3 regions of the Sinorhizobium sp. CCBAU 05631 genome follow, and region 3 is predicted to be linked to each of the others. Evidence: riboswitches for the same ligand, from Rfam matches in the RefSeq annotation. Region 3 holds a riboswitch; each other region holds the start of a gene.
What was found. Region 3 has a riboswitch for thiamine pyrophosphate ahead of thiC (phosphomethylpyrimidine synthase ThiC). Riboswitches for the same ligand answer to the same signal wherever they lie in the genome.

Region 1 (7,043 bases), on a different replicon from region 3:
CGCTGCGCCATCATGTCGGAATAGCCGCCGGCATATTCGATCCAGCGGCCGTCCGGCGCCTCCGGATTGGCCGGCGCGATGGTCGAGGTCACGGTGCGGTCGAGGAAATCGCGGTCGTGGCTGACGAGGATCACCGTTCCGGCGAAGCCGGCGACGATTTCCTGCAGCAGGTCGAGCGTCTCGATGTCGAGATCGTTGGTCGGCTCGTCGAGGATCAGCAGGTTGGTGGCGCGCGCCAGGATGCGGGCGAGGATCAGCCGCGCCCTCTCGCCGCCGGAAAGTTCGCTGATCGGCGTGCGCGCCTGTTCCGGCTGGAAGAGGAATTCCTTCATGTAGCCGGTGACGTGGCGCTGCTCGCCGTTGACGAGCAGCGTCTCGCCGCGTCCGTCGGTCAGGTAATGCGCCAGCGTCTCGTCGAGGTTCAGATCCTCGCGCTTCTGGTCGAGCGTCGCCATCTCCAGATTGGTGCCGAGCTTTACCGTGCCGGAATCCGGCTCGATCTGTCCGGTCAGGAGCTTCAGCAGCGTCGTCTTGCCGGCGCCGTTCGGGCCGACCAGGCCGATGCGGTCGCCGCGATGGACGCGGATCGAAAAGGGCGCGACGATCGTGCGCTCGCCATAGGCCTTGGTGATCTTGTCCGCCTCGATGACCAGCTTGCCGGATTCCCTGGCATCGGCGACGGTCGCCTGGATCGTCCCCTGCGGCCCCTTGTGGCCGCGGTGGCGCGCCCGCATGTCCTGCAGCTCGCCGAGGCGGCGCATGTTGCGCTTGCGCCGCGCCGTGACGCCGTAGCGCAGCCAGTGCTCCTCGCGCTCGATCGCCTTGCCGAGCTTGTGCTGTTCGAGCTCCTCCGCCTCCAGTACCTCGTCGCGCCAGGCTTCGAAATGGGCGAAGCCGCGGTCGAGCCGGCGCGACTGGCCGCGATCGAGCCAGACGGTGGCGGTCGAGACTTTTTCGAGAAAGCGCCGGTCGTGCGAGATCAAGACGAGTGCCGAGCGGCTGCGGCTGAGCTCGTCTTCGAGCCACTCGATCGTCGGCAGGTCGAGATGGTTGGTCGGCTCGTCGAGAAGCAGGATATCGGGCTCCGGCGCGAGCACACGGGCAAGCGCGGCGCGCCGCGCCTCGCCGCCGGAGAGGCGCTTCGGGTCTTCCTCGCCGGTCAGCCCCAGATGCTGCAACAGGTAAGTGACGCGGTAGTGATCGTCGCCGGGTCCCAGCCCCGCCTCCGCATAGGCCTGCACCGAATCGAAGCGGTCGAAATCCGGCGCCTGGTGCAGATAGCGGATTGTCACCGACGGGTGCCGGAAAACCTCTCCGGACTGCGCCTCGGCGAGGCCGGCGGCGATCTTCATCAGCGTCGACTTGCCGGATCCGTTTCGGCCGACGAGGCAGATGCGGTCGCCGGACTCGACCTGCAGATTGGCGCCGGCGAGAAGCGGCGTGCCGCCGAAGGTCAGGAAGATGTCGTCAAGCTTGAGGATGGGGGGCGCCAAGGCGTCAGGCTCCGGAAAGATCGTAGGGGCGGGCGAGGACCACGGCCCGGCCGGATTTCAGGAAGAAGCGGACCGGACCTTCCGCGACGTTGGAAATGGTCCGGGACGATCCGAAGGAAAGCGCGAAGCCGTCGAGCGGATAGCGGACGTTTTCGATCGACAGTCCGGAAAGCTCGGTGAATCCGAGGACCGAAAATAGGCTGCCCTTCGGCAGGTCGATCTCACGGGTGCCCGGCATCAGCGGATAGGCCTCCTCCTCGCCCGAGGTCATGAACGCATCGTGGCCCTCTTCCGCAAGCGCCGCGAGTTGCAAGAGATGCAGGAAGGCATGGTCGCTGCGTGTGCCGCCGAGTGCGCCGGCGAAGATCAGCGTGGTCGCACCGCGCGCAAGCGCGGCCTCGACCGCGATCTCGCCATCGGTGGCGTTCTTGGCGGCGGGATAGTTTTCCCGCGGGACTTGGGCGAATGCCGCCAGCAGCGTTTCGTCGGTCGAATCGAAATCGCCGACCCAGAGATCCGGGACGATGCCGAGGGTCTTCGCGTGGCGCATGCCGCCGTCCGCCGCGATGAACCGGCTGCCGGAAAGCTGCGCCGTCAGCCGCTCCGTCAAGCTGAGCGCGCCGCCGAGAAGAATGGTGAAGGTCGATCGGGTCATGGCAGAAGCCCATAGCGCAAAGCGGCAGCGAAGGAAAAGGGTAGAACGCCTCTTCAGGCCGTTTGGCCAAACAGGACTGCTTGGATCAACTTCCGCTTTCCTCTGGCAACAGCATGTCGGCATAGAGGCCGGGCGTCGAATCGGGAATCTCCACCGCGCCGACGGCGCGCGCGTAAAATTCGGCCGGGCCGACGCCGCCGATGATCGCATAGGCATAGCCGGCGGCGCGCATGGCGGAGAGGCTCTCGAAGAGCAAAGCCTCGCCGATGCCGCGGCCGCGCAATGTTTTGTCGACGCCCGTCGGACCGAAGAAGCCGAGCGCCGTCACGTCATGGCAGGCAAAGCCGGCAAGCTCGCCCTTGCAGAGCGCGAGATGGATCCGCGTCGGCGTCGAGGAGAAGGCCGCTTCCGCCTCGCCCGCCCAAAGGGTGCCGAAGCGCTCCTCGATCCAGGAGACGACGATCCTGCGCTCGGGCGCCAGGGCGCGCCGAATGGCAACGTCGGGGCCGAGCCGGGACGCGCGATCCTCGGGCAAAGCATAGAGGCGAACGAGCATATCCGGCATGAAATGGCCTCGCTTGGCGAACAAAACGCCGCCGCCGTTGTTTGAATTTCAAAGCCTTGCAGGCTTCAGGCCTCTTAATAGCGCAGGCAGCGCCAAGGGCCAATGCTCCGGCCGAAACTCCGCTTGCCTTGGCTGCCGCCCGAAGCTAAATCTTGGTTGCTCTAACGGGGTGCCTGGAACCGCTCGCGGATTCAATGGCTGAGAGGCTTCGAGCCAACCCGCGGAACCTGATCCGGCTCGTACCGGCGGAGGGATTAGAAGCGATCGGACCGATACGCGCTTTTCCCGTGCAACATCAACAACAGGGAGAAGTGCCCAGATGTCCAGTTCACTCCATCGCAAGATCCTTGGCCGGCTGGCTATCGCCACCGTGGCCATCGCAGCATTTTCCGCGAGCGCCGCAGCTGCCGAAAAGACGCTGACGATCTACACCTATGAGAGCTTCATCACCGAATGGGGTCCTGGCGCCAAGGTCGCCGAAACCTTCGGCAAGACCTGCGACTGCAAGGTGAATTATGTCGGCGTTGCCGACGGCGTCGAGCTCCTGACGCGGTTGAAGCTGGAAGGCGAGGGTTCGAAGGCCGACATCATTCTCGGCCTCGATACCAACCTCATCGCCGAGGCCAAGGCCACCGGCTATTTCGCCCCGCACGGCCTCGACACAAAAGGCCTCAAGGTTCCCGGCGATTTTTCCGACGATACCTTCGTGCCCTATGACTTCGGCCACTTCGCCGTGGTCTACGACACCGCGACCCTGAAGAGCCCGCCGAAGAGCCTCAAGGAGCTGGTCGAGGGCGATCCTGCGCAAAAGATCGTCATCGAAGACCCGCGCACCTCGACGCCCGGCCTCGGCCTGCTGCTCTGGGTGAAATCGGTCTATGGCGACAAGGCCGGCGAGGCTTGGGCCAAGCTCAAGGATCGCGTGCTGACGGTGACCCCCGGCTGGTCGGAAGCCTATGGCCTGTTCACCAAGGGCGAGGCACCGATGGTGCTTTCCTACACAACCTCCCCCGCCTATCACATGGTGGCGGAAAACACGGATCGCTATCAGGCAGCAGCCTTCGCCGAGGGTCACTACATCCAGATCGAAGTGGCCGGCGCGACGAAGAACGCCAAGGAACCGGAACTCGCCCGCCAGTTCCTGGCCTTCATGACCGGTCCGGAATTCCAGTCGATCATTCCGACCACCAACTGGATGATGCCGGTCGGCACCACCAAGGAGCCGCTGCCGGAAGCCTTTGGCAAACTCGTCAATCCCGAAAAGACCTTGCTGCTGCCCTCGGAGGAGGTCGCGGCCAACCGCAAGGCCTGGATCGACGAATGGCTGGCGGCGATGAGCGAGAACTGAGGCCGGCTTGTTCGACAGCACCGAGAGCAGGATGACGATCGCCGCCGCGGCTTTCTGCCTCGGCGGCATCCTGCTTTTTGTCGGCATGGCGGGAATGGCCCTCATCACGCAGACGGGCGAGAGCAACGCCGACGGCCTGTTCGACGCCTATATCTGGCGCGTCACGCGCTTCACGCTGCTGCAGGCGGGCCTCTCGACGGCCCTGTCGATCCTCTTCGCCATTCCCGTGGCACGCGCATTGGCACGGCAGGCGTCCTTCCCCTGCCGGATCTGGATGCTGCGGCTGATGGCCCTGCCGCTCGGCCTGCCGGCGCTCGTCGCGGCGCTCGGCCTGATCGAGGTCTGGGGCCGGCAGGGCATTCTGAACCACGTTCTCTCGGCAACGGGCCAGCAGCCGATCAGCGTCTATGGCCTGTTCGGCATCCTGCTTGCCCATGTCTTCTTCAACATGCCGCTTGCCGCCCGGCTGATGATTGCCGGACTCGAGCGCATTCCCGGCGAATATTGGCGCAGCTCCGCCAATCTCGGCATGGGGTCGTTAGCGATCTTCCGCTTCATCGAATGGCCGGCGATCCGGGGATTGCTGCCGGGCATTGCCGGCCTCGTCTTCATGCTCTGCGCCACCAGCTTCACGCTGGTGCTGACGCTCGGCGGCGGCCCGGCCCAGAGCACGATCGAGGTGGCGATCTACCAGGCGCTGCGCTTCGATTTCGACCCGCCCCGGGCGATCGCCCTTTCCGGCCTTCAGGTCGCGCTGACGGGCGCGCTGCTGATCGCCCTAAGATTTCTCGCTCCGCCCCCCGAAGAAGGCCAGACGAGCGGGCGGGCAGCCCGGCGGTTCGACGGCCTGAGTGGCCTTTCGCGCCTTGCCGACGGCATCTGGCTGGCGCTCGCCCTCCTCTTCGTCGGCTTGCCCTTCATCGCCATCGCAGCGTCGGGATTGCAGGCCGATCTCGCCCGCCTCGTCAGCGAGCCGGCATTCCGTCGGGCGCTAATCACCAGCGCCGCCATCGCCCTTCCCTCCGCCGCCATTTCGGTCGCGATGGCCGGTCTGATGATCCGGGCGCAACGGCTGCTCCTCGGAAGGCGCCGCCGCGGTATGCCCGCCCGTCTGTTTGCCGGCACGATCGGTGCCAGCACTTCCTTCATCCTGCTCGCGCCGCCCGTCGTGCTCGGCGCCGGCTGGTTCCTCCTCCTGCGCCCCTTCGGCGATGTTGCGCGTTTCGCTCCCTTCGTCGTGATCGCGATCAATGCGCTGATGGCGCTTCCCTTCGTCCACCGGGTCCTGGCCCCGGCCATGGCGACCCATGCCGCGCGAACGGAGCGCCTTGCCGCCAGCCTCGGCATCCGCGGCTTCCATCGCCTGCGATGGATCGATTGGCCGGCGCTACGCAAGCCGCTCCTGATGGCGCTCTCCTTCGGGCTCGCGCTGTCGCTCGGCGATCTCGGCGCCGTTGCCCTCTTCGGTTCGCAGGATCTCGCGACCCTACCTTGGCTGCTCTATAGCCGGATGGGCAGCTACCGTACCGCCGACGCCGCCGGCATTGCCTTGATGCTGGGGCTCATCTGCCTCGCTCTGACCGTGCTCGGCACGGCGGGAGAGAAGGCGGCGGAAGGACGAGCCGCATGAGTTCGCTTGCCTTGTCCCTCAATGACGTGAGGGTCCGCTTTGAAACGTCAGCCCTGGCCTTCGACTGCGCGGTTCCGGCCGGGCAGTTCGCCGCCGTCGTCGGCCCCTCCGGCTCCGGAAAATCGACGCTTTTCAGTGTCATCGCCGGCTTCGAAACACCGGAATCTGGCAATGTACGGATCCTCGGCGACGACATGGCCGGCCGCATTCCGGCAGAACGGCCCGTGTCCGTCATCTTCCAGGATAACAATCTCTTCGCCCATCTCGACGTCGCGACCAATGTCGGCCTTGGAATCAGCCCCTCGCTGAGGCTCGGCCCGCCCGATCACGACAGGATCGAGGATGCGCTGGCGCGGGTCGGGCTCGCCGGCTTCGGCAGAAGGCTGCCGCCGACGCTTTCCGGCGGCGAGCGGCAGCGGGTGGCGCTCGCCCGCGCGCTGGTGCGGCATCGGCCGCTGCTGCTGCTCGACGAACCCTTCGCCGCGCTCGACCCGGGAATGCGCGCCGAGATGCGCGAACTTCTGAGCGACCTTCACCGCGAGGAAGCCAACACCATCCTGATGATCACGCATCATCCCGATGACGTGAAGAGCCTCGCCGACAGCGTGCTTTTCCTCGACGACGGGCGTATCGTCGCTCACGACCCCCTCAATCGGTTTCTGGCAAGGCGGGACCTGGCAGCGATCAACCGCTTTCTTGGCAATGACGAGATCCGGTGAAGGAATGAGCCATTGGTCGGGGCACTACGGCAGTATCTTTGGACAATGCGCGTTTCGCCACAATTTGACCGCCCCGCTATGCGACGCGCGGAACGTCCGGTCGGATGCGCAGGTTACTCGCGCATCCGTTGCTGTGATACCACGGGGCAACTATTTCTACTGGGATCAGCTAGGCAGGCGCCGGTTAAATCGATACAGCAGAGTTATGGCTGAGAAACCCGGCGCCGGCGGCGTTATGCGGCTGAAAAAGTAGGATTTTTCGTCGAGGGCGAGAGGCGCCATCGGCGGATGGAACGGGCTGAGGAATGGCAAGGCAGACAGTCACAAGAGACTGGTTTCCGACGCGGCATGCCGGCATGGTTTTGCGCGCCTTGGTTGCGCTGTCTTCATTCAGCCTTCTTTCCGCCTGCCAGTCGATCATCGAGCAGACTTACGAGCCCGCCGTCTCGCCCTCCTCCAATCCGCAGATTGTCGAGGAGGTGCAGAAGAACGATCCGCGCGCCCAGCTCGGCGCGCGCGAGCATCCGCGCATCGTCGCGAGCTACGGCGGCGAGTACAAGGACGCCAAGACCGAACGGCTCGTCGCCCGCATCACCGGCGCGCTGACGGCGGTTTCGGAAAACCCGCAGCAGT
Region 2 (7,043 bases), 440 kb from region 3:
GTCAACAATGCCACCATCTCCCCCAAGGAGGGTGACAATTCGGTGATCCGGGACCTGCGCACCCGCTATCTCGGCATCGGCAAGCGGGAGCAGGAGGTGGCGCAGAATTTCGGCGAGGACCATCCGCAGGCGGTTTCGCTTCGGGCCGAGAAGGAGGACATCGGCCGGCAGATCTATCAGGAACTGCAGCAGCTGACGGCAAGCTACAAGAACGAGTTCGAAGTCGCCCGCTCGCGCGAGGCCTCGCTGCGCAAGAGCATCGAGGGGATCGCCGGCAAGAATTCCGACGCCAGCAAGTCGCTGGTGCAGTTGCGCGTCCTCGAGCAGAAGGCCGCGGCGCTGAAGACGCTCTACGAATCCTATCTCGGCCGCTACGAACAGGCAACGCAGCAACAGTCCTTCCCGATCGCCAAGGCGCGCGTCATTTCCGAAGCCGGCGTCCCGACGGCGCCGTCGAGCCCGAAGAAGACCATGACCTTGGCGCTTTCGGCCGTGCTCGGCCTGATGTTCGGCGGCGCCTATGCCGCATTCCTCGAATTCCGCGAAAGAACCTTCCGGCTTGAAGGCGAGGTGCGCTCCATGCTCGGCCACCGATCGCTCGGCTACGTTCCGCTGATCGGCTCGCGGACGAAGAAAACGACGCAGCTCGTGCGTGCCCGTTTCGGATCGGACCGACAACCGCACGACCCTTCGGAGGGCGCCACGCCATTCCAACGCCTTTCGCGGATCGTGCTCGATGCGCCGCGCTCCGCCTTCGCGGAGACATTCCGGAATGCCAAGCTCGCCTGCGACCATATGCTGCCCGGAAACGAGAGCCGCGTCATCGCGATCGTCTCGGCCCTTCCGGACGAGGGCAAGTCGATCGTCGCGGCCAATTTCGCGGCGCTGCTGGCCTCGAGCGGCAAGCGGACACTGTTGATCGACGCCGACATCCGCAAGCCCGGTCTCACCCAGATGATCACGCCGGCTCCGCGCACGGGGCTGGTCGAGACGCTGACGGGAGAAGCGACCTGGCCCGCCGGCATCAAGGTGGATCAGCGTACAAAGCTCGCGATCCTGCCGGCCGGCGGCGGAGCGTCGGATCGCAGGCATCAGAGCAACGAACTGCTCGCCTCCCAGGCGATGGCGGGGCTCATCGAGAATGCCCGCAATTCCTTCGACTACGTCGTCGTCGATCTCGCCGCGCTTGCTCCCGTGGTCGACGCGAAGGCCTTCACGCCGCTCGCAGACGGCGTCCTCTTCGTGGTAGAATGGGGCCGCACGCCCTCGAGGCTCGTTCGGGACCTCTTGAATTCCGAGCCGCAGATCGATGCAAAGGTCCTGGGCGTGATCCTCAACAAGACCGACATGGACGAACTCGAGAAATACAGCGACTTCGGCGGTGCGGAGAAATATCGGCACCGCTACGGCAAGTACTATATCGAGGAAGGCGTCACGAGCCGGCACACGGCCGCCTGACCGCGAACTCCTGCGCGGTGCTATAGGCGGCCCTGAATGGGTTCGCCTATAGCTGCTGCAATTGCCGGTGGGCGTGGCGGCAATCCCGCCTAATATGAATCCGCCTCAGCGCCCCCACCATTCGTGGAAATGGTGGACCGGTCCCCGGCCCCCTCCGACCTTCAGCCGGTCGGCGGCGGAAATCGCCGCGTGCAGATAGGCCTTCGCGGCGCCCACCGCCTCGGCGAGCGGCTGTCCCTTGGCAAGACCGGCGGCGATGGCGGCCGAAAGCGTGCAGCCGGTCCCGTGATCGTTGCGTGTTTCGATGCGCCGCGCCGGGAAGCGGACGAGCCGATCGCCGTCGAAGAAGAGGTCGGTCGCGTCGCTGCCTCTCCGATGCCCTCCCTTGATCAACACCGAGCGGGCGCCCGACGTCATGAGGGCCTCGGCCTGGCGGGTCATCTCGGCGTCGTCCTCTGCAACCGGGCGGCCGGTGAGAAGTGCCGCCTCCGGCAGATTGGGTGTGACGACGATGGCCAAGGGTAGAAGCTCATGCGTGAGCACGGCCATCGCATCCGGCTGCAACAACGGATCGCCGGAGGTTGCGACCATGACCGGGTCGACAACCGCGCGCCTCTCCAAGCGGCGCAAGCCTTCGGCGATGGCGATGATCGTTTCCCGGCGCGAGACCATACCGATCTTGATCGACTTCACGTCGAGATCGGAAAAAAGCGCGTCTATCTGCGCTGCGACAATCTCCGGCGAGACGTCCTCGACGGCGGTGACGCCCTTCGTATTCTGCGCGGTAATCGCCGTCACGACGCTGGCGCCGTAGACGCCGAGGGCCGAAAAAGTCTTGATATCCGCCTGGATACCGGCCCCGCCGCCCGAATCCGATCCGGCAATGGTGAGCGCGATCGGCGGCACGGGCGCATGAGGCTGCATTGGTCGATCTCCTGGTGAAAAAAATCACGGAGACCCAGGTGAAGGCGAAGACGTGGCGGAGGGTAGCCTCTTTCCGTTCCTACGCCGGCATGACCCGGATCAGGTTCAAGGGTCCGGCTCACCGCCGTCTCAGCGCCGCTCGGCGCTCCCCTCGGAATGCCGACATTCTATGCGGCAAGCATGCGGCAGTGTCAACGCTGCCACCTGCGAGCGACTGCTTGCGGACCCGCCATCTGCCGATGGAAGATTTTTCTCTGAAGCGGCAGAAACACGCTGCAGACGTTTCTCTTGCGCGTCGCGACGGCGCGTTTCGTCCTCGAAAACTCCGTTGATTGCGCTATTCTTGGGCCCATTCCCGTCGACCCGAAAGGAGCAAGCCATGAGCCTCCGCATCAACGACACCGCCCCCGATTTCACCGCCGAGACGACACAAGGCACCGTCAATTTCCATGAATGGATCGGCGATGGCTGGGCGGTGCTCTTCTCGCATCCGAAGAATTTCACGCCCGTCTGCACCACCGAACTCGGCGCCATGGCCGGGATCGAAGGCGAGTTTCGCAAGCGCGGCGTCAAGATCATCGGCATTTCGGTCGATCCCGTCGACAGCCACGCCAAGTGGAAGAACGACATCAAGGTCGCGACCGGCTTCGACGTCGAATATCCGCTGATCGGCGACCGGGATCTGAAGGTGGCCAAGCTCTACGACATGCTGCCCGCCGGCGTCGGCGACACGTCCGAGGGCCGCACGCCCGCCGACAACGCCACCGTGCGCTCGGTCTATGTCATCGGACCCGACAAGAAGATCAAGCTGATCCTCACCTATCCGATGACCACCGGCCGCAACTTCAACGAGATCCTGCGCGCCATCGATTCCATCCAGCTCACCGCCAAGCATCAGGTCGCAACGCCGGCAAACTGGAAGCAGGGCGAAGATGTCATCATCACGGCCGCAGTATCGAACGAGGACGCCATCCAGCGCTTCGGCTCCTTCGACACCGTTCTTCCCTATCTCAGGAAGACGAAGCAGCCGACGGCATGAGGCCACTGGGCAGCGCGTAACGACCAACAGCCGCGAAGGGCTCGTTTAGCCTTTCGCGGCTTCGATAGTCCTCCCCAACTCAATCCGCTTTCACTGCGCTGACGATTTCCGCCAGGACGCGATGCAACGCGTCGCGGTAGCCGTTGCGCGCCGACGGGCCGCTCTCCTCGGAGGTCATGACCACGGTGAGCTTCAGCGCCGGGACGATGTAGAGCATCTGGCCGCCATAGCCCCAGGCGAAATGGACCGTCTCGCCGCCGATCCGGCGGGTGAACCAGCCATAGCCATAGGCGTCGCCGGAGAAATAGGAGTTCGTGTGGGGCTGCCACGAAAGATCGATCCAGTCCGCCGGAACGATCTGCCGTCCGTCGGACGCCCGGCCGCCCTTGCGGTATAGTTCTCCGAAGGCAAGCAACGATCTTGCGCTCATCGCCATCTGATTACCGCCGAGATAAATGCCCTGGGGATCGCGTTCCCAGGCACCGATCCTGAAACCCTGAAGCGGACCGAGCCAATCGCGCGCGAGCGCGAGCGTCGACTTGCCGCCGACCTTGGTGAGGATCGCCGAAAGCAGGTGCGTCGAGGCTGTCGAATAGAGCATCCGGCCGCCAGGCTCGTCGGCGAAAGGCTGCGAGAGCGCGAAGCGAACCCAATTGCGGCTCGATACCCAACGGCCGTAATTCGGCCCCGACACCCGGCCAAGTCCGGCCTGCATGGAAAGCAGGTTGCCGATGGTGATATCATTGATCCGCGGATCCGCCGGCGAGGGCAGATCCTCCTTCAGCAGCGGTGCGATCTTCTGTTCAGGACCGTCCAGGAGGCCCTTGTCGATCGCGATCCCGACCAGGGCCGATATGATCGACTTCGACGCGGACTTGATATTGGTCGATTCGCCCGGAGAGTGGCCGCGATAGCCCTGCTCGGCGATCGTCTCACCGTCACGCGCGACTATGACGGTCTTCAGCGGCTTCAGCTCTTCCCGATCGGCAAGCCCCTTCACCAGATCGGGAACGGCAGGAGACTCCGCGGCTGCGCTGGAGGCAAGCGGCAGCAAGAGCAATAGAACGACGGCCAGAGATCTGATCATCGCCTCGACCTAGGGCGAACGGGCGCCGAAGTCATTACCTTCACCTAAAACTCACGACGAAGTGAATCCGTGCTCCGTCTCCCGCACCGGTCGTGGCAGTATTAAGGACGATCCATGACAAACCGGCGGATGAGCTACGGCACGTGGAAATTTCGATGCGGCCTAAGCCTCGTCGAACTTCTCGTGGCCTGACCCATTATCCAGTATCCCGACGCCTTGATCCAGCGCGGCGGATAACCCCGCTCTTCGAGCATCTCTTAACATCCTGGGAAGGGAGAACTCCCCCGTCCGATCTAGAACTTCCGATCTCAAGGGCGGCTGAAGATTACCGCGAATTAACTGTTCCCTGCGGAAGCGAGGACGGTAGGATTCCAGTCTTAGGAGCAGCATCGAACTTCAGGGGACTCTGCCACTTTGCGCGGCACTCCGCACAACATTTGAGCAGCAGTAGGAGGAGGCGGCGGCGTCACTCGAAGGGAAGGAATCGGAAATTTCAATCTTCCTACTTGTAAGCCGCCGTCTTGTCGCATAAGCGCGCGCTAACAAAACCGGGAGGAGACGTCAGCGACTTTGCGTGGCTCGCACGCCTTGGCCCGTCTATTCGATCAAGTCGCTCGCGGGACTGCGGCGGGTGTCAGAGCAATGGACCCATAAGGTGCTAAAGCCCGTCGCGTTCAAACGTATTCACGCGGCGCGCTTTAGGTCTTTGTTTTTGTGCATGTCGTCATCCCAAAACCGCTGCACAGTTTTGGGCGACATGCATTAGAAACGCGGCCGGGCGCAACGGGAGGATGCGCCGGGTCGAGATGTCTTGATTTCTCATCGGGAAACTGACGATGCAAGGGCAAAGGCAGGGAATGAAACTCTCATATCTGGGCAGCAACGCCGAAGAGCCGAAGTTCTGACGCGCTGCATCGGGCCTGTCCGGGTGCAAAGGCCGCTGAAAACGGACCTCTCCTACAGCTATGAGTTCGCCGCCGCCGGACGGGTCGCCTTCAGCCGCGTGATTTCGCGGGGCACTCTTAGCATCGGACAGAAGGACGAGGTGCCTAAGCTGCTGATATTGCTTCCCCTGCACGGCTCCGCCTGCGTGAAGATAGGACGGAGCGAGAATCTGATTTCCAAGCCGGGCGAAGCTGCGATCCTCGACGGCAACAGACTGTCGGAACTGCAGATCGAGGGAAGCCGCAGCCACCTTTCCTTCGTCATAGACCAGGAAGATATTTTCCAGCGCCTCCGTGGCTCCCTCGAACGGCCGGTCTACGGCTCGCTCGACTTCACCCCCCAACTCGACCTCGCAGCCGGGGCGGGCCAGATCATCTTCAGGCTGTCGCAGATCATGGCCACCTGCCTCGGCGCGGACGGCGGGATGCGTGATATGCCCGAAACGCTTTCCCATCTCTCAGGAAGCATCGTCAACCTGCTTGTCGATACGGTGCCGCATCGGTTCTCCACCGCCTTGAATCAGGGCGAGTGGCTGCCGTCACCGAGGCACGTCAAGCGTGCAGTCGATTTCATGCACGCCAATCACGACAGGCCGATGTCGATGACCGAGATCGCGGAGGCGGCCGGCATCGGCGTTCGGTCCCTGCAGGAGGGCTTCAAGCGCTTCAAGGGCACGACGCCGATCAGCTACCTCGCCCAGCTTCGCCTGCAAGCGGTCCATCGGGATCTCTTGAAAGCCGGCCAAAGGGTTTCAGTGGCGGAAATCGCCCGCAAATGGGGCTTCAGGCATATGGGTCGCTTCGCGACCGAATATCGCAAATGCTACGGGTGCCCGCCTTCGGAATCGCTAAGGGGTCGGCCCCTTCACTTGGATTCGGGCGATTGAAAAATGCGCGGCGGCGCCGCACGGGCGCCACGACCGACTGCTGATGAGACAGAAAAACGCAGCCGCCAGACGCCGCCCAATACGCCACCGTCACGTACTGTGTTTAGGCGAGCGGCGCTTCCAGTTACTGCATTTTTCTACCGTCGAATCCGCGACGGCTCAGGGAAACATGCGGCAACGTCACCGCTCCACGGGCATAACGCAACAGGCATGGACCGGCTCGTGCGAGCCGATCCCCCTGTACAGGTCGGGACGATCAATGATAGCCCGCCTCGCCGGTAAAGAGATCATTCAGCTTGTATGCCACCTCGGTCCGGTTCGTCGCCTTCAGCTTCTTCATGATGTTGCGGATATGGACCTTCACGGTACTTTCGCGAAGGTTGAGCTCATAGGCGATAATCTTGTTCGCCTTGCCCTTGCGAAGCGCCTGGACGACCTCCGCTTGCCGAAGCGTGAACATGCCGGCCAGCGGCGGCGCCTCCGGCCTTTGGTTTTCGATCAAATGCCGGACCGCGAGGACGCTGCTCGCCGGCAGGAAGATTCCGCCCGCTATCGCCAATCCGATCGCTTCGATGCAGACCTCCACGCCAACGGAGGTAGGGATATATCCCCGTGCGCCGCATTCGAGCACCCGCAGGATCTGGGAGAGGTCGTCGATATCGGAGAGGACGACGATCGGCACCGGCCGGAACTCGGAGGCGAGT
Region 3 (7,043 bases):
AGTAGCGAAACTTGGAGGCGGGATAATCCACCTTTCGCGGGCAATAAAATTCGGCTATCCCGAACAAACATGGATCGCCTCGATGGAATGCGTCTTTTCGTGCGGGTCATCGACCGTCGCAGCTTCACGGCCGCGGCGGCCGATCTTGGCATTCCGCGTTCGACGGCCACCGAAGCGATCAGGCGGCTCGAGCGCCATCTCGGCAGCCGGCTGCTGGAACGCACCACCCGGCATGTGGCGCCCACGCCGGATGGCGAAGCCTATTACCGGCGGTGCCTGTCGATCCTCGCGGATATCGACGAAGCGGAGGGCGCCTTGCGGGGCGGTGAACCCTCGGGGGTGCTCCGCATCGATGCGCACGGCGCACTGACGCGGGCTTTCCTACTGCCGCGTCTGCCGGACTTCCTGGAAGCGTACCCACAGATCAGGTTGCAGATCGGCCAGGGCGACAGGCTGGTCGATCTGGTGCGCGAGGGGGTGGATTGCGTCATCCGGGCGGGCGAACCGGATGACAGCGGCCTGATCATGCGCAGGCTCCCCGATATTCCGGAGCAGACCTGCGCCAGCCCGCAATATCTCGAGCATCACGGGATACCCGCTTCGGTCGATGATCTCGACCGACACCAGATGATCGGCTTCGTGTCGTCACGCACGGGCCGTGTGATGCCGATGGAGTTCCAGACCGCCGAGGGAATCAGGGAGGTGACACTTCCCTGCCGCGTGACCGCCAACGAGGCGGAGACAGCGCATCATCTCGCACGGATGGGCTACGGGCTGATTCAGGCGCCCCGCTATCGCTTCCGGGAGGATCTGGCGCGAGGCGACCTTGTAGAGGTCCTGCCGGCCCAGCCGCCGCCGCCACTGCCGCTCGCTGCCTATTATCCGCAGAACCGTCAGCTATCGCCACGTGTGCGGGTTTTCCTCGATTGGGTGGCGGCGGTTTTCGATGCGACAGATTTGTAGTTTGATGTTCTTGCCTGCGCCCGAGACTCGGGCGTCCACCCCCGCTGCCAGTCGTGATGCTTTGCCCCAACCGAACGACGCCGTAGAGTAGGGACTTTCGCGACAGTCGCAACGTCTTGACGCAACCTGCTCGTTACAGGACGAACAACGGTCTTACACTCTTCTGCGACCGCGGTGAATGCGGAGAAACGACCCTTTGCTGTCATCCGCAACAAAGGCAGTGAACGACACGATTGAGCCCTATCCTGTCATTCGCAACTCGCGATCGCATTGCCGCGCAGGTGTTCCCCCGCGGGCGCATGAGCGGATCGAGCGCGCCAGCGGCGACCTCGGGCTCGCGGTCCTTCTTTATCTCCGCCGACATTCCGCTTAAAACCGTCCTCGGCCGCTTGGGCTCGCCGAATTGTACGAGAAGCATCAAAGCATCTTGGGGGAGTATACTTCTGCTCGATGAGCCAACGGTCGAGTTGCCTCAACTCTGCGTCCTCAGTTGCCTGGCAGCATGATGCCACCCCGGGCCGCTCCGCCGTTCCCATCGGCGAGAGCGACCCGATAGCCGTGCAGGCGCGGCAGAATTATTTGTATCACCCACTGTCGGCATCGGCCCTGGTCGTCCGTCTTCTCGTTGCAACATCACGCAGCGGAGAGATCGATATGCTTACATTACCGACGATTGTCGAACGAGCGGCCGTTTCCTATGTCGCCGTGAAGAAGCAGGTCGCCTTGCCATTCGACAATGAGGTGCCCGCCATCCTCAGCGAGCTTTTTGCGTTCGTAGCCATGCATCAGTTGGAAGCCGGTGCGGTGTTTTTCAAGCACAATGTCATCGTGATGCCAGAGATCGAGATGGAGTTCGCCGTTCCTGTGGATCGCCTCGTGCGAGGACAAGGCTCGATTGTTAGCGGAACCCTTCCTGCCGGACGCTACGCTGAAGTAACCTACTTCGGGCCTTATGATGACCTGCTCACCGTCAATGGCGTTCTGATTGGCTGGGCGTTACACGCCGGAATCGTCTTTGACTCACATCAGGTGGGCGCAGGAGAGTGGTTCGCTGCACGAAGTGAGATATATCACAACAGCCCCGCTGAGGAGCCAAATCCTCAGAGGCTGAAAACGACGGTTTCCATCAAGTTGAAGGATTGAGCCACGGAACAGACGGCTCGTCTCCGACTTCGGCGTGATGAAATCGGTCGCGGGGCCGGTGATGACGGACGTAGTCCCGCTTTTCGGCGGCGGTGCGTTTTTCAGAGCCCCCTTTAGGAACTCCAACTCCAGAGCCTGCTTGCCGACTAGCCGCTCCAGCGCCGCGATCCGCGCCTCATATTCCTGGAGGAGGTCAACGGCCTGCGCATCCTCGTCAAATGCACCTTCCTCGTACTTCTGAACCCAGATGCGGATAAGATTGCGCGACACGTCGTGGCGTTTTGCCAGACCATGCAGCGTTTCGCCGGCGAGAAATTCCTGCGCGACCTGACGTTTGAATTCGACGCTGTGACTGCGGTGCTTTGCCATGGGTCTTCTTTCCGAAAACCCGGTAGGCCGGTCAATTCCTCATCCCGATCTGTCCACCCCAAGGGGCGCACTCCAATGCCGGGTCACTTCTCAGTGCAAATCAACACGCAATATTGTGCTGCCGCCCCGGTCGTCATTTCGACCTGTCAAGTAGCGGTTGCGACCTCCTCCGAACTTTCGCGTAAATGCGATCGTGTCCACGGGAGTTCTCTAATCGCGGTTGTCAAGTTGATCGCCGAGGGCGTCACAGGTCAGGCTCATGGTTCTCTTCGAGGTCGGCACTTTGGCCGCCTCATCATGGCGTTGGATAGGCTCGGTCGACCAATGTGGTGTTCGCGGTTGCCTGTATCAGACAGTATCGCATTCCTGGGATCGGTCTTGACCGCGCCATCGTCCTGACCGGACGATCTCGCTGATCTCAGCTAATCATGGACATCACTGTTATGATGCCAGATCGCCCGGCTCTTGCGATGACCAACGGAAGGGTTCACCGGATATCCAAAATTGGCCATTGGAGGACTGAACCGCGGCGCACGCTCGCCGCTTGTTGCCATGCCATTGCAGCAGCAACTTCGGCCGCTTGCGACCAGCGATCGTCGATGAGCGTTCGTTCCAGAGACTGCGGCGTGCCAGCGCGACCCAAACCACAGCGTCGGCCGCCGCTTCCGGCGCGCTTTCCCCAAGGCACCCGGGCTTTAAACTGTCCATTCGCCTGGTCGGCGTGAAATCGTTCGGTCCAAGTTCGGAGCCGTGTTTACTGCTGAGCGCTACCATGTAAAGCGGGAAGCAAAAGCTACGCCGCGTGTGGGTTTTACTCTACCGCTCCAAACCGAAAATTGTCATATGTCCGTTGGCTTTAGCAGCTCCCTCACTTCGCTCCAGCCTGAAGTCGTTAAGGCGTCGCATCTACCGTTGAGCGCTTCAATTTGAAATCACAAAGCAAAAGCACACCCACAATGGGGCGCAGTTTTTTAAATGAGTCTCTTTGCGTCTTAGGCGATCATTAACCATCTGTATTAACGCGTAAAATCTCGCAACCGGAAGTCAATTGGTCTCAAACTTCCGTCATCCGGACCATAATTTCCGTGCCCCTTCACTATCGATAGGTATCAAGTATCGATAGTGCGACGGAATGCCCGCACGTCGCACTCGGTTCCTAACCTCCTCTAAACAGTCTTGACGCCGCGGCGATAACAGTGACTATTGGCGTCCATTCACCAGGGGGGTCCCGGCAAGGGGCTGAGATACTGCTAGAGCGCGCAGTGACCCGTTGAACCTGATCCAGTTCATACTGGCGTAGGGACGGTGCAGACGCTTGATGCCAGGATTCCGTATTCCCGCGATCCATCGGCGATGCGTCTTTTCATCCTTCCGGCTTCAGAACTGGGTCTCCAACGCGAAAACTTTGGAGCCTCAAGATGAATGTTTTCAAGCCTCTCGCAGCACCCTCGGTCACGCAGGGGCCGCTTCCGGCCTCCCGCAAGGTCTACAAGCCGGGCGAGATCCATGCCGGCATCCGCGTGCCGATGCGGGAGATCGCGCTGCATCCGACCTCCGGCGAGCCGCCGGTCACCGTCTATGATGCCTCCGGCCCCTATACCCTCGAGGGCGCCGATATCCATATCGACGAGGGCCTGCCGCGGCTGCGCCGCGACTGGATTCTGGCGCGCGGCGATGTCGAAAGCTATGAGGGCCGTACCGTCAAGGCGGAGGACAACGGCTTTGCATCTGGCGAGCGGCTGACGCCGGAATTCCCCGTCCGCCACCGGCCGCTGAGGGCCAAGCCCGGTCAGGCGATCACCCAGCTTGCCTATGCGCGGGGCGGCATCATCACGCCGGAAATGGAGTTCATCGCCATACGCGAAAACCTCGGCCGCAAGGCCGCCAAGGAGGCGCTCGCCCGCGACGGCGAGAGTTTCGGCGCCGCGGTTCCCGATTTTGTCACCCCGGATTTCGTCCGCCAGGAGGTCGCCAGCGGCCGGGCGATCATCCCCGCCAACATCAACCATCCAGAATCGGAACCGATGATCATCGGCCGCAATTTCCTGGTAAAGATCAACGCCAATATCGGCAACTCCGCCGTCACCTCGTCTATGGCAGAAGAGGTCGAGAAGATGGTCTGGGCAACCCGCTGGGGCGCCGATACGGTCATGGACCTTTCGACCGGCCGCAACATCCACAACATCCGCGAATGGATCATCCGCAATTCGCCGGTACCGATCGGCACGGTGCCGCTCTATCAGGCGCTGGAGAAGGTCGGCGGCATCGCCGAGGATCTCAGTTGGGAGGTCTTCCGCGACACGCTGATCGAGCAGGCCGAGCAGGGTGTCGACTATTTCACCATCCATGCCGGCGTGCGGCTGCACTATATCCCGCTCACCGTCGATCGCGTCACCGGCATCGTCTCGCGCGGCGGCTCGATCATGGCCAAGTGGTGCCTGCACCACCACCGCGAAAGCTTCCTCTACGAGCATTTCGACGAGATCTGCGACATCTGCCGCGCCTATGACGTCTCCTTCTCGCTCGGCGACGGCCTGCGTCCCGGCTCGATCGCCGACGCCAATGACGCGGCGCAGTTCGCGGAACTCGAAACGCTCGGTGAGCTGACGAAGATCGCCTGGGCGAAGGATTGCCAAGTGATGATCGAGGGCCCCGGCCACGTGCCGATGCACAAGATCAAGGAGAACATGGACAAGCAGCTCAAAACCTGCGGCGAGGCCCCCTTCTATACGCTCGGGCCGCTGACGACCGACATCGCGCCCGGCTACGACCACATCACCTCAGGCATCGGCGCGGCGATGATTGGCTGGTTCGGCACCGCCATGCTCTGCTACGTCACGCCGAAGGAGCATTTGGGCCTGCCGGACCGCAACGACGTCAAGGTCGGCGTCATCACCTACAAGATCGCCGCGCACGCCGCCGACCTTGCCAAGGGCCATCCGGCCGCCCGCATCCGCGACGACGCGCTGTCGCGAGCCCGTTTCGAATTCCGCTGGGAAGATCAGTTCAACCTGTCGCTCGATCCGGAAACCGCCCGCAATTTCCACGACGAAACCTTGCCGAAGGAGGCACACAAGGTCGCGCATTTCTGCTCCATGTGCGGCCCGAAATTCTGCTCGATGCGGATTTCCCACGACATCCGCGCCGAGGCGCAGAAGGAGGGGCTCGAGGCCATGGCGGCGAAGTATCGCGAGGGCGGCGACCTCTACATGCCGGTCGGCGAAGGCGCAGCCACGACCGCCGGAGAATGAGATGCACGTGTTGATCAAGGGGGCTGGCGTCGCCGGCCTCACGGCCGCCCATGAACTCGTTGCGCGCGGCGCGGCGGTCATGGTCGCGGAACGAACACATGGCTTTGCGACTGCCGCCTCGTGGTACGCCGGCGGCATGCTCGCCCCCTGGTGCGAGCGGGAAAGCGCCGAGGAGGCCGTTCTTATCCGCGGCGGCGCTGCCGCCGGCTGGTGGGAGGCCGCGCTACCCGCCGGTTCGGTCCATCGCAACGGCACGCTGGTCGTCGCCCCACTGCGCGACGCGGCCGAACTCAGGCGCTTCGCCTCGCGCACCTCCGGCTACCGCTGGATCGGCGCGGAAGAAATCGTAGCGCTGGAGCCGGCGCTCGCCGGGCGGTTTCGCGAGGCGCTGTTCTTTCCTGAGGAAGCGCATCTCGATCCGCGCCGCGCACTTTCAGCTCTCAGACAGGGGCTCGAAGCGCAAGGCGTGGTTTTCAGCGGCGGCGGGATCGAGGAAAGCCGCTTCGACCTGACCATCGACTGCACCGGCGCCGCAAGAATCGGCGAGTTCAAGGGACTGCGCGGCGTTCGCGGCGAAATGCTCTACCTCCAGACCGACGAGGTCAGCCTTTCCCGTCCGGTGCGCCTGCTGCATCCGCGCATTCCGCTCTATATCGTGCCGCGCGGTGGCGGGCTCTTCATGTGCGGGGCGACGATGATCGAAAGCGACGACGACGGCCCGATCACCGCCCGCTCGCTGATGGAGCTCCTGAACGCCGCCTATACGCTGCACCCGGCCCTTGCCGAGGCCCGCCTGGTCGAGACCGGCACCGGCGTGCGACCCGCCTTTGCCGACAACCTGCCGCGCGTCACCCGGCAGAACAACGCCATCACCGTCAACGGCCTCTACCGCCACGGCTTCCTGCTGTCGCCGGCGCTCGCTGAGGAGGTGGCTGCGCTGGCGCTTGGCGCAGAATTGAAGAGAGGAAATGCCCGATGAAGCTGACCATCAACGGCGAGGAGCACGAGCTCCCGGCCGCCACTTTGGCCGAAGCGCTGGCGCTCCTCGAATACGAGGACGACTGGCTCGCGACCGCGGTCAATGGCGAGCTCGTCCACAGGGCCGACCGAGCAAATCACCATCTCAGGGACCGCGACCGGATCGAGGTCCTGTCGCCGATGCAGGGAGGCTGATCATGCCGCAATTCTATGGAACCGAACTGCGCTCGCGGCTGCTGCTCGGCACGGCGCGTTATCCTTCGCCGGCCAGTCTTGCCGAGGCGGTGCGGCGGTCGGGCACCGATATCGTCACGGTCTCGCTTCGCCGCGAGACCGCCG

Region 1: it holds a riboswitch for thiamine pyrophosphate, as region 3 does, so the genes downstream of both, thiB (thiamine ABC transporter substrate binding subunit) here and thiC (phosphomethylpyrimidine synthase ThiC) in region 3, are expected to answer to the same signal.
Region 2: it holds a riboswitch for thiamine pyrophosphate, as region 3 does, so the genes downstream of both, thiD (bifunctional hydroxymethylpyrimidine kinase/phosphomethylpyrimidine kinase) here and thiC (phosphomethylpyrimidine synthase ThiC) in region 3, are expected to answer to the same signal.

Annotation. Positions count from the first base shown of each region.
Region 1 is NZ_CP023063.1:3,522,241-3,529,283, forward strand. It holds gene SS05631_RS17210 (ABC-F family ATP-binding cassette domain-containing protein) at 1-1,493, opposite strand, end outside; gene SS05631_RS17215 (thiamine diphosphokinase) at 1,498-2,148, opposite strand; gene SS05631_RS17220 (GNAT family N-acetyltransferase) at 2,234-2,713, opposite strand; TPP riboswitch at 2,869-2,984, shown strand; gene thiB (thiamine ABC transporter substrate binding subunit) at 3,033-4,061, shown strand; gene thiP (thiamine/thiamine pyrophosphate ABC transporter permease ThiP) at 4,093-5,691, shown strand; gene SS05631_RS17235 (ATP-binding cassette domain-containing protein) at 5,688-6,410, shown strand; gene SS05631_RS17240 (M48 family metalloprotease) at 6,716-7,043, shown strand, end outside.
Region 2 is NZ_CP023064.1:542,184-549,226, reverse strand. It holds gene SS05631_RS22170 (polysaccharide biosynthesis tyrosine autokinase) at 1-1,458, shown strand, start outside; gene thiD (bifunctional hydroxymethylpyrimidine kinase/phosphomethylpyrimidine kinase) at 1,564-2,364, opposite strand; TPP riboswitch at 2,442-2,544, opposite strand; gene SS05631_RS22160 (peroxiredoxin) at 2,762-3,421, shown strand; gene SS05631_RS22155 (serine hydrolase) at 3,501-4,508, opposite strand; gene SS05631_RS22145 (AraC family transcriptional regulator) at 5,437-6,339, shown strand; gene SS05631_RS22140 (response regulator transcription factor) at 6,596-7,043, opposite strand, start outside.
Region 3 is NZ_CP023064.1:98,956-105,998, reverse strand. It holds gene SS05631_RS19955 (LysR family transcriptional regulator) at 70-963, shown strand; gene SS05631_RS31120 (GyrI-like domain-containing protein) at 1,414-2,106, shown strand; partial or broken gene SS05631_RS19945 (transposase) at 2,155-2,475, opposite strand; TPP riboswitch at 3,685-3,796, shown strand; gene thiC (phosphomethylpyrimidine synthase ThiC) at 3,894-5,726, shown strand; gene thiO (glycine oxidase ThiO) at 5,728-6,705, shown strand; gene thiS (sulfur carrier protein ThiS) at 6,702-6,899, shown strand; gene SS05631_RS19925 (thiazole synthase) at 6,902-7,043, shown strand, end outside.